2 regions of the Paenibacillus sp. GbtcB18 genome follow, and region 2 is predicted to be linked to the other one. Evidence: a T-box and tRNA genes for the amino acid it is inferred to sense, from the RefSeq annotation. Region 2 holds a T-box; the other holds one or more tRNA genes.

Region 1 (8,720 bases), on a different contig from region 2:
AGATCACTTCTTTGGAAGATCCTTGGTGCTGGCTTGTGTCAAAACAGGAAATCAATTCCCAGCCTTGAGCCCCCATTTTATTCAGGTCCTGATCAAATTCGTCCAGGTCTAATTTTCCGCCCACAAAAAAACCTTTTGTAAAAAATTTAAGCGTCTGGTATTCCCAGCGTTCCATCCTTCCTCTTCCCTTCTCTGCATAAATCGGGCCTAATCTTGACCGCCCTTCCCTGATTATAAAGGAACCGGAAAGTTCAGGAAACACTTCGTGCCCGTCAAATACGGATCCCCTGCCCGGAGAACCGCCTACTTTCTTTCGGACAACTGCCGGGACTGGGCCCGGTGTTATGTCTCTATCGCCAGCCTAAGTGATAGAAAAGCGAGTGCGACGGTCAGCGGCGTCATAAACAGCTTTTCCGGACCCGAGATGGAAGCCAGATTGCCGGCCGTGTTCAGAACCATGAAAACGAACAGCAGCCACATCCCTATCCGAGCCGTTCGTTTCAACTTGCCGGGCAGCAAATATCCCGTTTTTAAAGCGATTAAGGCGATAAATACGATCTGGATGACAACAGACACACTTTCCAGAGCAACGAGCTCGGATTCCCCGCTAATGCGCCCGCCCCAAATAAAATGAGAAGGGATGACTTTAAGCAGAATCAGAACATGCACCAAAAGCATGCCCGTATTCAGCAGCAGCAGGAGATTCCCTGCCAGCCGTGAGGAAATGATCCGTTTCATTTGACACCTCCCTCCCGGAAATCTTTCATCTTCCCGTACATGGAGGTGTAATTCGAATAACCGTTTAAAACGTTCATAACATCCCCCGCAGTCGTTTGTCTTTTTCCTTAAGCTTATTATAACTGTTTTATAAAAAGTTGTTGACAGTGGTTTAAATTCTTGATATTATACTACTTGTCACTAAGACAACTGAAGATTTTTACAAACATGACTTGATAGCTCAGCTGGGAGAGCACCATCTTGACAGGGTGGGGGTCGTCGGTTCGAGCCCGGCTCAGGTCATACTAGAAAAACCCTTACTCCGGTAAGGGTTTTTCGCCGTTTACGGAGTTAAATTATTTTAATAAAAAGCACCCAAATTAGCTTATGATACGAATTTGATACGAATAAGTGTCTGATACGAAAAGCAAGAGTTATGCTCCCTCGCTTTCACTGTTATCAAAAACATCAATTTTTGCTCCTCCAGCTTCTGAAAACCAATTTGCTTATATCAATTTCTCGTCCAGCTCTCGCTACGTGAAAAGGTGGCTTTGCTAAAAACTCATACATCTTTTTCTCGCTCATGCCCAAAATATCCTTAATGTGCTTTGGGCGCAGGGTCATCGGAAAGTCACACAGGACTCCGGCTTAATGACCTTGGAATCGATCAGATACAGAGCAATTTTATAAAAGGCTCTTCCTCTAATGGAACTATACCGCGTTTGCATTCATCAACCAATTAATGAGGCATCTTTCTGACGAAGTTTTTAATCGTTTAATGGGTATCATAATCTAATGGCTATGGGAAGATTTCCTCCCTTAGTTCATGCTAAGACTATTTCTGGTTGTAAATTGAATACGATTTTTCGAAATATAGGCAAGCAACCCGAATAAACTTTAATATAAAATTTGGAGGTGATGGTTTTTAATGGGTAATTGTGAAATAACAAAACGGAATGGAACTAAAGAGTGTAAATCCTTTAACACTGAATATGATTGTCTCAAATACGGTGTTGATAACAATGTAACCGCTGTATGGTATGGAAGCAGTCCTTGCCCTTCATTTATGCCGCAATACCAATACCCAAAGGGCCCTTTAACATCCCCATCGTATCCCTATAATCAATTTCAAGATGTCGTGAATGTTTCTCCATGTTCTGGAATTGGTATGCCACCAACTCATCAGCCTACTCCACCTTATTCAACACAGATTTGTTCACCAGCTGACGCAAAAAATATGATTAGACATTTTGTTTATTTTTGGTCCTCAACCGGAACAGGATGGGTGTATGTTTGGTATTCAGATAACTATAATATTTATGGGTGTACTTTATTTCGTGATCAATCAGGGCGCTTATCATACCAACCTATTACAATCCCACTAAGTACAATAACAAATTGGATCGTGGATTCGCTTTCTTTCTCGTCTCAACATTACCCCGTTTATTTGGCAGATTGTAATGGAAATGACGAAAGGATTAATAATTACTACAAATTATATTGTGCTGGAGTTCTTCTAATTTGTCGCGACGGTTGTGTAACACCTGGTGGATATCATTATCCGGTAGGCCCTGAAAAGTCTTGTGGTGGTTGTATAGGAATTCCTTAGTTTGATTTTCACCACTTAGCCCCTCAACGTATCCAGTAGATCCAACCACGTTGAGGGGAATTTACCAATGCAACTCAAGCCCCGTGTACCCTTCTGGAACGACACGATCTTAAATGAGAAATTTCTTAATATTGCATCATTCTTTTTCATACGTATTTTTTGTCATTTCTGGCGTAATTTCACCCAAACAATTAGGACATTTTTTAATTACTACACCTTGGTGTAAAAATTGTCCGAGTTCCTTTTTCATCCTGCCCACCGTCCTTTATTTAGATGCCCTATAGGGAGCTTTATCCTGTATGGAAACCATTTTTATACATCTGCGTTGATATAGATAAGTCCAATCCAAAGGAGTGGTGTAATTGTTAGCAACTTTTCTACTAAGTTTCCTGCTCACTTTTATGTGCCTAATCTTGACGTATGCTGGTAACAAAATCATCAATTTTTCCGAAAAAATGATCAAGGAGGATCCTAACCAGAGTCGATTTTCGGTTATCTGTCATAAACACTTAATTGTAGTCGGCCGATTAATGAAGTTCACATCTAATGCGGGAAAGATTGCTGGAAGAGTAGCAAAAGGTTATTCCTGAGATCAAAGGCCCCGAAGGGCCGCAGTTAAAAAGGAAGCTCTCCATCTATTACCGTAGCTACTGGCTCAATCGCCTTGGCTGCGGCGTTTTTTTGTGCTTTCAGCTTGCTTTGCAGCGTGATCGGTGCCAGTCTCAAGCTCTCCGCGATGTCAGCCATCTTCTCACCACGATATTTCCGCCGCAGCACGTCACCGAAGTCGATTTTGTTGCCTTCGATTGCAGGAGCCTCGCCTAGAGCAATAAGTTTTTCTATCGGGTCGATATCATCCGGCAGTATGGTAATTGTGACTCGATTTGGTCAATTTCAGGCTGCCCTACGTCTGATTCATCAGCCCTAACCGGCACATCATCTATGATCAACTGCTCCGAATCAACTTCAGCCGTCCCGTCACTATTGACCGTATATTCAATGCCTTCATGATCGTCTTCATCCTCGGTGAAATCGTCAATTTCCGTTTGGGCGGAACAAAGATAACAGTGCCCATCGTAGACATTCCTGCTTCCCTCCCATGTATTTCTCTAGTAAGCCTAAAATTAACTATACATACCAAATTCTGTTTTATATAATAAAACCGGAGGTGTTACTCATGTATAGTAATATGACTAATAATTTTTTGATCTATGACCGCCAGCACCGTCGTACTGACGATGATCCGGATATTTATAATCGATACAAAAACTTTTTAATGTTTGTTGGTTTCAACGCTAATGAGGCAGAACTAGAGGTCGCATATTTTATGAATGCCGTCTTCGATACGTTGGACTGAGTTCTTCCCACATTCTTATCGTTCCTCTGTCTTGACAGAGCGAGGGGCATGGGTTCGCCCGACTCAGGTCCTACTAGAAAAACCCTTACTCTGTAAGGGTTTTTTCGCCGTCTAGAACGCACAACCTATCCCCCAATTAAAAAAGGTCCCTCCCGGGACCTCTGAATTTCGGTTTATTCCGTCGGCACCACTCTGCTTTTTAAAAATTGCAGTGTATGTTCAATTGCCTGTTCCAGCTCCGCGGAAGAGCCCGCAAACGGATGGACCGTATTGAACGTATGGTTAGCGCCGGGAATTTGGATCCACTGGACTTTCGGCTGGTTCTCGACGAGTTTCTCCGAGCCTGCCCTCAAGTTGGCGTGATCTTCCTCGCCCTGTATGAGCACGACCGGAAATATCGCCCCCCGCATCCGTTCCAGGATGTTGAAGTCATCCTTGCGGGCCTCCAAATCGTCCAGGATGACCTTATCGAGCGGCATCTGCTGCTTGGTCCTCGCATTCGCGATATAGGCGCGTCCTTCGCTGCGCATCTGCTCTTTGCAAGCTTCGTCGAAAATGTCCACCATCGTAATTCCGTTCCAGCTGACGACCCCTGCAATCTCCGTGGGATGATCCAGCGCGTAGATCAAACTTACGCCCGCTCCGCGGCTGTGACCGAGCAAAAAGATGGGAAGCTTATTGACCGGGTTGGCGGAGCCCCTATGCTGATGCTCCTCGTTCGAAAGATTGATCCCCCTGCTGTGATGAGGATAAAAAACTACGGGCTTCGAGCGATCCGATTCCAGCAGCTTGTTTTTAAAGTCCCACTCGTCCGTCAGTACGGAGATCAAGGTCGACAAGTCGTCCAATTCGCAACTGTACGTATTTTTCGCAAATTTCTCCAGTTCACTGAATGACTGCCCGTCTTCTCCCACTCCGTTATGTGTAAAATCAAACGTAATGACATCCACATCCCGGGCCAGTTTCGAAGCCGCGTAAGGGAACATTCCCCAGTTCTTAAAACCCTTAAACCCGTGCGAGACAATGAGAATGCCCCTTGCTATAGAAGACGCCGGATAAAAATCTCCGCGAATGACATTGCTTTGATCCATTACAATCTCAAATGGTATCGCCATGGTATCGCCTCCCCGCTTATTTGTTTTATTATACCCTTACCCGCTTTATAGGCATTTCTTAACAGGAAAAAATAAACTGCAAAAAACTCCCTTGTCTCATTCTGCGATGCGCATAAGTGAAAGAAGGGAGTTTTCTGTTCTTACCTCGTTGTTGCCTAGATGCCGAAGACCGGACTCGAACCGGTACGATAGTCACCTACCGCAGGATTTTAAGTCCTGTGCGTCTGCCAATTCCGCCACTCCGGCTTACAATGGGCCCTGAGGGACTCGAACCCCCGACCAATCGGTTATGAGCCGACCGCTCTAACCAACTGAGCTAAGGGCCCGGATTATGTTATGTATGGCTAAAAACAGGCAAAAAAAATTTGATTAATTGCGGGGGCAGGATTTGAACCTGCGGCCTTCGGGTTATGAGCCCGACGAGCTACCGGGCTGCTCCACCCCGCGTCAGTAACTACCAATGTCGTATAGCGACAAAAATAAATATACAATACAAAGTACGGTTAAGTCAATACCTTTTTTTAGTAAACCGAGTAACGGACACCGAAACGTCCTTTTTTGGATTTGAAAACTTCAACTTCGGACGGGCATTCGTAGCCGTAAATCCACCAGTCTTCCTCCATCCGCTTGGCAAGGACACCTGCCTGAAACTTACTGTCGTACAGCTTTACCCAATATACCCACTGCATGGTCCTCACTCCGTTGATGATGTTATTGGCCTAGAAATAGCATATCCAAAAAGACAGTCGCTTATTTGTAGGCCAACACGGTCAGCGGAATTTTTCATAAAAAAGCAGCGAAGTGCGCAACTTACGCATATTCGTTATCTCCATCCGCTGCTTCCCGTTCTATCTCATCCCTGCTTTTATGGGCGATTCTTCCCGATGCGGCCGAGGCTATGGCGGCTACAAGATCGTCCAGGAAAGTATGCACGGCGTCACCGCTCTTCGTATCCAGTCGTTTGATCAAGCCGGTCTTTTCTTTGTCCAGATAGCCGAAGGTCGTGATGGCAATACTGCCGTAGCCGAAAACGGAACCGATCGCAAGCGTTTCGTCGCACCCGAATAAACTCTCGTCCGTGTCCAGAATGGTTTGAAGCGGTTCTGTAAGCTTTTTCTGCTCTGCCAGCATATCCAGCTCGGTTCCGACCAGAATCGCGTGCTGAAGCTCTCTTTTGCCCAATACGGCCTGAATGGACTTCATGCACGTATCCATCGATAAACCGGGATGATAGGGCGCCTGCATGGCGTATACGATCTCTGCGATGTCTTCCAGACTCGCTCCCCGGTCTGCAAGCCTTTGCATAACGACCTTTTTAATTTCCCGGCTGTGAACTTGTCGTTTCACGGTCTTCTCCCCTTAAACTTTCACGATATGATCAGTATATGACTTCACGCATTTTCGGGTACGGACGCACGCGGACAATGAATCGTCTTAAAATGAAATTGTGAGTGGGATACAAACACGGTATAATAAGAATTAGTCGACCATAATTTAGGGAGGGATTCCATATGATGTACGGCATCGCCATTCTTCCAACCGCAGAAATTAACGAATTTGCCAACAGTTATAGAAAAAGGTTCGATCCTTATTATAGGGTGATTTCGCCCCACATTACGGTTCGTGAGAAAGAAGAATGGTCCGAAGAGCAGCTTCAGGCTGCCATCAGTCATTTGGAAGATCTGAGCCGTACCGTGTCCCCATTCCAGATTACGTTCAACCGGTTCAGCTCTTATTTTCCGGTTAACAACGTTATCTACCTGGCGCTGGAACAAGTGGAACCGGTCATCGAGCTTCACGACAAGCTCTGTACGGGCCCTCTCGTGGATACGGAAAAAGCTTACAACTATCATCCCCATCTGACTATCGGACAGAAATTGGGAGCCGATGAGCTGCACGACGTACTGGCCAGTGTAAAAAATACGCCGGTTGACTTTTCGTTCCATGTAGACAGTTTTCAACTGCTCGGGAAACAGGAAAACGGCGAATGGTCCGTTATCCGCTCATTCCCGCTCCAGGGGTAACCAACGCTTTAATAGAAAAAGGCCTTCCGGATTAACCGGAAAGGCCTTTTTTAAGTGATCTGTGGCGGAAAGAGCCGCCATGACTCGCACGGCTCCGTCTGATGCGGGTGCCCAGCTTATCAACTATTGTTTAAACGTCGTCAGAAGACGCTTCGCCGTCTCGCCTTTATCATTGACGAAGGATTCGTAGACTTTGATCATTACCGGGTAAGACAACTGCATGGTATCCGCACTAAAATTAATGGTGTTGGAGCCTTTTTGCAATTTGTTTTCCCCCACAAACGGACTTTTGACCGAGTTTATAAGGGTACCGCCGCTATCATACAAGTCAAACTGAAGCTGGGAGAACGTACGGTCAATGAGTACGTCCTTTTCCTGTTCGATATCTAGTGAAAACTTCAGGCGATAATTGTAGTTCTGCTGCTGGTTAAACATCGCCGAAATTTCCCAGTTATTCACTTTCACCGTCAAAGGATACAATTTCAGTTCATCCTTGGATTCCGGCTGCGGCTGAAGTTTAACGCTATAGGCCGTCAGAAGGGATTTATACGATGCACCGGCCTCTGCCGCACTCGCCTGCGCCTCTTGCGACTTGGCTCCGGAAGCTTGTGCTCCTGCCGCCGCGGATGCTCCGTGAGTTTCATACAAGGCAAGTTTCAGTCCTTCACCCGTCTCGGAAGCCGGAAGAATGTAAGAGTAAGTTACGACATAGGAGGCGTTAGGAAGTACGCGCAGAGTCGTCGTTCCCTGTCTGTTCCCGTTGTACGTATAGCCGTCGCTGCTGACAAGATCGGTCGCAAACGCAGGAACGTTAAGCGGCCCGCCGGATTTGTTCGTCAGCTTAAATTTGGCGATAGCGGTATTAAAACCATCCTCGTCGTTTTGCTGCATGTGCAGCTCCACGAGGGAAACATCCATATTCGGGTGAACCAACTGGTTGAGCGGATCCATCTTCATGGCGTCACCGAAAGCATACGCTCCATGAATCGGCAGGGCATCGGTCTGCTTGGCCGGCAGCATGATATGAACGCGGCCTACGTTATACGTAACCGGTTTTTCCTGCGCGTCAATATATTTTTCCGCGGTGACCACATTAAGAGCTTCCAGCTCTGTATTCAGTTCCGTAGGAATGACAAAATGGATATATTTCTTCTCGCCCGGCTCCAGGGCAAGCGAGGTTTCAGCTCGGTTGCTGTCATACGTCTGCAGGCCGCTTTTGCCTTCCAGGGCAATATTCGGAAGAGTCTGACGCTTAGTCGACGGATTCGTTACGAGCACCTGAACGACCGAGTTCGTTTTCGTGCCGATCGTATCGCGGCTAATATTCGTTGTTTTGAATTCCAGCGGCGTTTGCAAGGAAGGAATGGTGAAAGCTTCTCCCCATTTCTTCACGGAAGCGGAAGGAATTTCGGACGTTTCCGTTCCGTTCCATACAAGATCGCTCACAGGTACGCTGAGCTGGAGCGTTTCTTTTTTCGGATACACATAAACATCGATGTCTATCCAGCGAAGCTCGCTCAGTTCAACGCCTTCTCCGCTGTCAACCGTAGCCAGGTAGCTAAGCTCAACCTGGGATTTGGGCTGAATGGAGCGCGGGCTTCCCAGACTTGCCTGCAAGCGGAATTCCACGCCGTCTTTCGTTTTCATGCGCACTTCGTACTCGGGTACGCGTACAACTTTCGAACTGGTGTTTTTCATGCGGACAACGGCGCCCAGACGGGTTCCGTCCGCTGTTTTTTCGTTTAAGATACTTTTCATTTCGACTTGCAGATCGTTCGTTAATTTATAAGCGGTCGGCGCTGAAGCCGATGCTTGTGCGGGTGCTGGTTTCCCCGGTTCTGCCGCAAGTGCCGGAACGGCGCTTGCGAGCAGAGCGGCGGACAGAAAGACGGACGATA
Region 2 (8,720 bases):
ATCCGTCCCGAACTCTTCGATAATGTTCCACGGATCGAGGACATTCCCCTTGCTCTTGGACATTTTCAGCCCGTTCTCATCCAGCACGTGCCCCGTTGAAATAACCGCTTTGTACGGAGCCCGGCCGTTATACAGGGTCGAAACCGCAAGCAGGCTGAAAAACCATCCCCGCGTCTGGTCGATGCCTTCGCAGATCATATCCGCGGGATACTGCTCGTTGAACGTCTTCTCGTCTCCGAACGGGTGGTGATACTGGGCGAACGGCATGGAGCCGCTGTCGAACCAGACGTCGATCACTTCCGGCGTTCTCTCCATCACCCCGCCGCACGAACAGCGGAGCTTGACGTCATCCACGTAAGGCTTATGAAGCTCAAGACTTTCATCCACGGGATCGACGGCACGATCACGCAGCTCTTGGTGGCTTCCCGGAGCGAATTCCTCTCCGCAATCCCCGCATACCCATACGTTAAGGGGAGTTCCCCAGTACCGGTTGCGGCTGATATTCCAGTCCACCAGCTCCTCCAGAAATTTCCCGAAACGGCCTTCACGGAGATGGCCCGGGTACCAGTTTACTTCGTTGTTGTTCGCGATAAGCTGGTCCTTGACAGCCGTCGTACGGATAAACCAGCTTTCCATCGCGTAATAAAGCAGCGGGGACTTGCAGCGCCAGCAGAACGGATAGCTGTGCTCGTAACGTTCTTTGGAGAAGAGCAGTCCCCGTTCAGACAGCTTTTTCACGATATCCACGTCGCAATCTTTCACAAAACGGCCCGCGAAATCGGTAATTTCCGCAGCGTAGGTGCCGTCCTGCTTCACGACATGGACAAAATCGATCCCATGCTGGCGTGTCGTGCGGTAATCGTCTTCCCCGTGCGCGGGCGCGATATGCACGATCCCGGTCCCGCTCGCATCGCTGACATAGTCGGCGTCTACGACCAGATGGCCTTTGTTCAGCTCCAGATAGCCGAAGGGCGGCTCATACGCGGTTCCGACGAACTCGGCCCCTTTATGCACGGAGAGGACTTCCGCTTCGTCTCCGAAAACTTTTTCGGCGAGGTTCTGCGCCGTCACGTACACGTCACCGTTATACTTCACTTTGACATAGTCGAGATCCTTGTTTACCGCGAGCGCCACGTTAGCCGGAAGCGTCCAGGGAGTCGTCGTCCATGCGAGGAAATACTCGTCGGCCGCTTTGCTCTTGAACTTGACCGTGGCACTCAGATCTTTCACATCCTCGTAGCCCTGCGCCACTTCGTGCGAGCTCAGTGTTGTCTGGCAATCCGGACAGTAGGGGCTGACACGGTGACCCTTGTACAGAAGCCCTTTCTTATGGATGGTCGACAGCACATGCCAGACGCTCTCGATGTAATCGTTCGTCAGCGTCACGTACGGATGCTCCATGTCCGTCCAGTAAGCGATGGCCTCGGTCAGCTCGCGCCACTGCTTTTCATATTCAAACACGCTGTTCTTGCACGTTTCCACAAACTTGGCCACGCCGTATTCCTCGATTTCCTGCTTGCCCGAAATGCCCAGCTGCTTCTCGACGCCCAGTTCGACCGGCAGCCCGTGCGTATCCCAGCCGGCTTTGCGGACGACTCGGTAGCCCGACATCGTTTTGTAGCGGCCGATAAAATCTTTGATGACGCGGCCGAGCACATGCCCGATATGCGGCTTGCCGTTCGCCGTAGGCGGACCTTCGTAAAAGACGAAGTTCGGCTTGCCTTCACGGTTCTCGATGGATCGGCGGAACGTATCGTCCTCCCTCCATTGGTTCAGGACGCGCAGCTCCCGGGTTCTTGCTTTTTCTTTGACATCGACTTTGTTCATGTTCCGTCATCCTTTCCGGCTTCGTTCTGAAGACAACAAAAAAAATCCCGCCCCGTAAGGGACGAGATTGGTTCTCGCGCTACCACCCTTGTTCCGCCATAGCCTTGTCGTTCAAGCTCTGCGGCACCTCATCTGCGTACGATCATACGCGTCCCTTGTAACGGCGGGATCCCGGGTCAGCTTACTGGCCTGCTTCAGCTTTCCTTCTCGGAGAGGATTTTCTGCTCATTCTTGTACATTGGCTTTCAGCGCGCGGCCAACTCTCTGGGGAACAAGGGATCAGCGTACTCGTTCTCGTCAATGAATTTCTCGGGTTCATTTTCAGATATTCCATTTTTACAGCATTTTCGGCAAAATGTCAACCCGCGGTTGTCTTTCGGAGCTGCGGCGGTGATTTCGCGGCCCCGGTCTTTTTTTACCTGGTTTTCCCATCGGGCACTTGTATGGCTTTCCATAAGGAGGTAGTCTGGAATAGAAAAATCAATCGGACTTCTATTGGATGAGGTGGTGCTTGCATGGATATCGAGGCCTATCTGAAAAGAATCGACGCGAGCCGTCCGGCCAAGCCGGATTTGGCTGCTCTGACGGAGCTTCAGCGCCGTCATATGCTTCACGTGCCTTTTGAAAATCTGGACGTAATCCGTCAAGTGCCGATCACTCTGGACATCGCTTCCTTTTACGAAAAGGTGATCGGGCGCCGCCGCGGAGGCTTCTGCTACGAACTCAACGGGCTTTTCAGTACTCTCCTCAAAGAGCTTGGTTTCTCGGTGCGCCTCATTGCGGCTACCGTCGCCAAGCCGGACGGAACGTGGGGGATGCCGGAAAGCCATGCGACCATCTTGGCCGAACTGGACCGGGCCTATCTGGTCGACGTCGGCTTCGGCGACTCGGCCCGCTCGCCTGTTCCGCTGGACGGGATACCCGTGGAGGATGTAAGCGGCGTATACCGGGCCGCGAAAGTGCCGGAGGCGGACGGCCTCCTGTATGATCTCCAGCGGGCCGGCGAGGACGGGGGCTGGAAAGCGCTGTACCGCTTCTCGGCAGCGCCCCGTTCCCTGGGAAGCTTTGCCGAAGCGTGCACGTTCAACCAGACGTCGCCCGAGTCCCATTTTACGCAGAAGCTGCTTGCGACAAAAGCGACCGCGACGGGACGGGTGACGATTTCGGGCGATCAGCTGATCGAGACGGACGGTGACGTCAAAAGCAAGCGGCCGCTAGCCCCGGAGGAACTGGAAAAGACGCTGAACAGCCGCTTAGGCCTCTTCATCTGAATAACGGAAAGCCGGTATGCTCGTAGGGCGGACCGGATTCCGGCGCGGCTTGCAGCAGCGCGGTAGTATTTCGGGCTTTGCGCCTTGCGGCAGCGGAGATAGCACTTCGGGCCCTGAGGCTTGCAGAAGCTGCGACAGCACATGCGGCCCTGCGCCTTGCGGCAGCGACGGTAGCACTTCGGGCTCTGTGCCCTGCCACAGCGGCGATAGCACTTCGGGCCCAGCGGCTTGCAGCAGCGCCCCGAATGCGAAAAACCGGTATACTCGCAACAGAGCATACCGGTTTTTCGCGCCGCATCCAGCTTCGGCGCTTTTTCGGACTGGCTTCCTGCCTGCGTTTCCCGGACTGCGCCTTGTTGGCATGCCGATTCTTAGCTAAGCGCCGCCAGCCTGCTTCTCAGCCGTTCCGCCGCAAACATTCCTTCCGCGTCCTGCAGGACATCGCCCGGTTTATTCCCCTTGCCTAGGATGTAGCCCTCGAAACCGATGCCCATAAAATCGAAAATATATTGAAACTGCTGAATCATCGGCAGACCCTTGATTTCCGGCAGATCGCCTCCGACGGCGATGACATAGGCCTTTTTGGCGGCCATCGTTTTTTTAAAATCCGGGTAGTCCCCGTCCCTCATCATCTGCGACCAGCGGTCCACGAAGTTTTTCATAATACCCGACATACTGTACCAATACACCGGAGTCGCAAAAATAAGAACGTCCGCGGCAAGTACCCGGTCGATCACTTCTTTGTAGTCGTCGTTCATCTCCGGAAATCCCTCTTCCGCATGACGTCCGTCGATAATCGCCCGGATTGTGTAAGCGTTAAGCTGAATCCGGTCGACTGTCAGACCTTTGACGGCTTCCTCCGTCAGCTGCTCCGTATTTCCATCGGGACGCGTTCCCCCGTAAATGACTGCGATTGACATGGTTGCGTTCACTCCTCGGTTCGATAGTCGGCAGGCTCCTGCCCGTCCGCAGTGCGAGCGCGGGATGCCTCGTTCTCTTCATTATGTGTTCCGGTGTTTCAACTCTTGCCGGACATTACCCTCTCATTTTACAATAAAGAGAACGATCACCAAAGACGATTATTTCGATATCATCAATCAATTTTTCCGATGAAAGAGAGATCCAGCGATGGAAACCAAACAACTTCTGACGTTTAAAACCGCCGCCGAAAACCTGAATTTTACCCAGACGGCCCGGATGCTTAATTTTGCCCAATCCAGTGTGACCGCGCAGATCAAAGCGCTGGAATCCGAGCTTGGAGCCCTCTTGTTCGAACGGCTCGGCAAACGGCTCGTTTTAACGGAAGCGGGGCGCCAGTTTAAATTGTACGCCGACAAAATCATTACCCTGACGGAAGAGGCCAAACAGGTCGTCCGCGGGGACGAAGAACAGACCGGAACGCTTGTGATCGGCGCCCAGGAAAGCCAGTGCACGTACCGTCTTCCCGCTTTGCTCAAAGAATTTAAAGCCCGGTTTCCGAATGTGAAGCTCGTGTTCCGGCCTTCGAATTCGGATGCTCATGCCAGGGAGCAGCTGCTGGAAGGCGTTCTGGATATCGCCTTTATTATGGACAGCTGTAAGCCGAGGGAAGCGCTGCATATCGAAACGCTGATCCGGGAGGAGCTCAAAATCGTCGCCTCGTCCGATCATCCGCTCGCGAACGCGAAAAACCTGACGCCGAAGGATCTGGAGCACGAAACGTTCCTGCTGACGGAAGCCGGCTGTTCCTACCGGACTATCCTGGAGCGGACCTTCGCTTCCGTATCCGTCTATCCGCTAAACAAATTCGAATTTGCAAGCATCGAAGCCATCAAGCAGTGTGTCATGTCCGGCCTCGGAATCGCTTTTCTGCCCGGCATGGTTGTAGCCGCCGACCTGCGTGAAGGGAAGTTGGCCGAGCTGGCTTGGGAAGCGCCCGAAGACGCGTTGTTCACCCAAATCGCCTGGCACAAGGACAAATGGATGACGCCGCCTCTGCTGGCTTTTATCGAACTGACACGGAAAGTATTCCATGCCGGACAGACGGCTCCAGAGCACAATACCGATGACGCGAAGCCGGTGGAAAAAACGTTCACTTCCTGACGGCGAAAACGCGCATGACCTGCTCGGCTGTCTGTTCCAGCAGCTCGGGAGTGCGGCGCATCGCCTCTTCGAGGGTCATCGGCCCGTTTACGAGGCTGAACACGGCCGTGACTCCCTGCCCGTAAAGCTCCTCGATCCCTTCGCCGACGGACCCGGCCAGCACCACAGCCGGCACGCCGTGCTTTGCGGCTAGCCCGGCGACTCCGGCCGGCGTTTTGCCTCCGGCCGTCTGGGCATCGATGCGGCCTTCTCCGGTCAGGACCAGATCGGCGCCCTTGACCGCCGCCTCCAGTCCCGTAACCGCGGAGACGATCGAGAAGCCCGGTTCCAGCCTGGCATTCAAGAAAGCGAGAATGCCGCCGGCCAAACCGCCCGCCGCTCCCGTTCCGGGAAGCCTGTGAAGGGCCGTGCCGGTAGCCTCCCGGATCACATCCGCAAAGCGGACAAGGTTGCTCTCCAGGCGGTCGATCATGTCCGGCGCCGCTCCCTTCTGGGGCCCGAAAACGGCGGATGCGCCGCGAGGACCCGTAAAGGGGTTGGTCACGTCGCACGCCAGCGTAAAGGTGCAGCCCGCCAGCCGCTTATCGAGACGTTCCGCCGAAATACCGGCGACCTCGCCCAGCGCCCCTCCGCCTGCCCCGGCCGGGAGAGGCCTGCCTCCGCTGTCGTGCAGCTCCACGCCCAAGGCCTGGAGCATCCCCGCTCCCCCGTCGTTCGTGGCGCTTCCGCCCAGGCCGAGTATAAAATGGCGGCACCCTTCATCCAGCGCAGCCGCAATCAACTGTCCGAATCCGTACGTGGACGTCAGCAGCGGGTTCCGTTCGGATTCTTCCAGCAAATACAGTCCCGATGACTTGGCCATCTCGATGATCGCGGTCCTGCCGTCACTGAGAATGCCGAAGTCGGCGGGTATGTCCCTGCCCAGTGGGTCCTTCACGACGGCGCGAACCATCCTGCCTTTAGAAAATTCCATGAGACATTCCAGGGTCCCTTCGCCTCCGTCCGCCATCGGAATAACGGAGGTTTTGACGTTCCCGATGCCTGCCCGGAGAACGCCTCTCTCGATGGCAAGCCCCGCTTCCTTAGCGGACAGGCTGCCTTTGTAGGAATCCGGCGCAATGACGATTTTCAAGGACATTCGCTCCTTTTACTTGTAGTGGCTGTTACACTTTCTTGCCGATCAGGCCAAAAAACAAGATGGCTGGCGGACCAACCGTTATTCGTTCCGGCGCTTGGGCAGATCGCGGTTGGGCGCTGCCATTGATTCCGTCCGGTTTGGCCCGGTAGTAAATTCGTTTGTCGAAGACGGCGCTTTTGACCGCTTCTAGCCCTCATATCATCTATTGCTGCTGTTCGTTATGTTGTTCGGTAGCTTGCCCCGCCGCTTCAAGTTTACTTCCGCATCCATCTCCGAAAATCAACCGCACCGGATTAATTTTGTCTGGCCCTGGCATACCGGGCAGGAACCGAATTTCGCCAGAATTAGTCGGGAATCTCCCGCTGCAACTGCGTGCTGCTAAAAGGACGGCGGCGGAATCTCCTACCGAAAATTGTTGCACGTCCGGTCCGGCTCCGTCAATTACCCCCACCGAGTCCTGCCCTGGCGTATAAGGTTATGAAGACGAACTCCGAGCAGGCTTACAAAGGTAAGTCTACGGATTAGAGTGAACTCTAAGTCCAAGCGCAGCATGCAAAGCAGCCGCAAAAAAAAGCAGCCCGGCCACGAGGCCGGACTGCTGCATTCGTTACGGGAGCATCTTCACATACTCGCCGTAAACATAAGCGATGCTACCTTTATAGGATACTTTCACCCAGCCGTAGCTGGTGCCGAGCACTTCCAGAATCGTCCCTTTCGGAACAGCGGTAATAATTTTCGCTGTCGCGGAAGCCTTTGTCCGCACATTCAGGAAGTAGGACGTCACTTGCGCCTGCTTCTTAACGGCCGGTTCCGGTTTTGGTTCTGGTTTCGGTTCCGGCTTTGGTTCCGGTTTCGGCTCAGGCTTCGGCTGAGGCGCGGTCGGTTCTCCGCTGCCGTTTCCGGCCGCTTTAACCGCGGCGTTCAGCTTGCGGTAAAATTCGCCTTTGGTTTGAACGCCGTCGAACAGGCTTACGTCCACCTTGGCTTTTCCGGCAAGAGCGGCGATTTCTTCTTTCGTAACGGCGTCCAGGATATTGATGGACTCGACGTTTGTGTACTTGCCGTCTTCCGTCTTCGGTATCGGCAGGATGCCCGAATTGATCAGCTCGACCACATCGGCCCGCTCGGGGGAAGTCGTGTCCACACCGATAATTTTCCAGTTGTTCTGGACTTGCGGCTCGTAGACCCCGTTCTTCACTTCTTTCAGGTAAGCGATCGCGCGGCTGCGGATCGTTCCGCCCATCTCACCGAAGGCGGTCGCATCTTTCGACGACCAGAGCTGTTCGAAGCTGCGGCCTTCCAAAGCGCCGCCCTTCGCTTTCAGCGCGTCCATACGGTAAGCGTTCATGCCCAGCTTCAAGCTGTCTTCCGGCCGGATGGCAGTGCCGTCCATTTTACGCAGATTCGTAATGCGGCTGCCGTAAGGCTTCGTCAAATCAATGTCGTACTTGACCCCGCCGAAGAAATCGTTCGTACTGTATTTGGAGGCGCGCCGTTTTTTGTCAAAGCTGACGGTCACGTCGCCCGGACGGGTGGAATTGAAATAACCTACCGCCCATTCCATATAATCCTTCACATCTTTGCCCGTTACTTTATAAACCGTAATTTCGCCGAGGGCGAACTGGTAGTTGTACGCGATATCTTTCTTCTTGATCGGCCCGATATCCAGACGCGCCTTGTCGTTGTCGATCTGGTGCGCGACTACGTCGGCCTTGCTGTAATGAAGCATCACTTCACTGAAAAAGTCCGATAAAGGCGTCTCCTGGATTTGTACGCTCGGAATGCCTTCAATCTCGTTCTTCGGAACGAGGTTCATGCCTTTCAATTGAGCCACTTCGATATTGGCGTCCGCCCGCGCAAAGTCGTGAAACGGTTTCAGCGTTTTTTCCAGCTCGGGATCGGAAACGACTGTAACTCCGCTTGCGTCCTTGACAGGGAGAGCCGCCGCTTTCTTGTCCTTAAGGACCATTTTCCCGTCCTTCTCCGTGAAGGTCAGGTCGATCCGGGAAACATGGGTACCGTACTTGTCCGGTTCGGCGATAAGAACGCCGTTAATGGTCTCTGATTTGACCAGCTTATGCATATGTCCGGCGAAAATCGCGGCCAGCTCCGGATTCGCATTGGCGACGTCCGCGACACCGGTTCCCGGCACGCCGTTCTCGTTCTCGATCCCCATGTGCATGAGGCCGATCATCACGTCGACTTTGCCTTCCAGCTCTTTTACGGCTTTTTTCGTCTCTTCCACCGGATTTTTGAACTGAATTCCGTCCAGATGGTCGGTTCCCTTCTCAAACTCGGCTGTCATAGGGGTGTCCATCCCGATAATACCGATTTTCACGCCCGCTTTTTCGATAATGGTATACGCAGGGAGAAATCTGTCGCCGTTGTCTTTGTAAATATTG

What was found. A T-box is a leader RNA that pairs with one kind of tRNA and senses whether it is charged. The one in region 2 lies ahead of ileS (isoleucine--tRNA ligase), so its partner is inferred to be a tRNA-Ile.
Region 1: it encodes a tRNA-Ile, which carries the amino acid that the T-box ahead of ileS (isoleucine--tRNA ligase) is inferred to sense. The anticodon was not compared.

The regions. Positions count from the first base shown of each region.
Region 1 is NZ_JAGXJX010000002.1:342,230-350,949, forward strand. Features, by position in the region: gene KVT34_RS06860 (DUF4177 domain-containing protein) at 1-175, opposite strand, end outside; gene KVT34_RS06865 (hypothetical protein) at 343-738, opposite strand; tRNA gene KVT34_RS06870 (tRNA-Val) at 948-1,020, shown strand; gene KVT34_RS32335 (hypothetical protein) at 2,942-3,073, opposite strand; gene KVT34_RS06875 (hypothetical protein) at 3,504-3,683, shown strand; gene KVT34_RS06880 (lysophospholipase) at 3,857-4,798, opposite strand; tRNA gene KVT34_RS06885 (tRNA-Leu) at 4,959-5,044, opposite strand; tRNA gene KVT34_RS06890 (tRNA-Ile) at 5,051-5,124, opposite strand; tRNA gene KVT34_RS06895 (tRNA-Met) at 5,172-5,245, opposite strand; gene KVT34_RS06900 (hypothetical protein) at 5,320-5,487, opposite strand; gene KVT34_RS06905 (phosphatidylglycerophosphatase A family protein) at 5,609-6,145, opposite strand; gene KVT34_RS06910 (2'-5' RNA ligase family protein) at 6,310-6,822, shown strand; gene KVT34_RS06915 (hypothetical protein) at 6,946-8,720, opposite strand, start outside.
Region 2 is NZ_JAGXJX010000001.1:814,267-822,986, reverse strand. Features, by position in the region: gene ileS (isoleucine--tRNA ligase) at 1-1,827, opposite strand, end outside; T-box leader at 1,882-2,137, opposite strand; gene KVT34_RS03790 (arylamine N-acetyltransferase family protein) at 2,343-3,098, shown strand; gene KVT34_RS03785 (flavodoxin family protein) at 3,470-4,018, opposite strand; gene KVT34_RS03780 (LysR family transcriptional regulator) at 4,227-5,180, shown strand; gene KVT34_RS03775 (glycerate kinase) at 5,170-6,312, opposite strand; gene KVT34_RS03770 (5'-nucleotidase C-terminal domain-containing protein) at 6,926-8,720, opposite strand, start outside.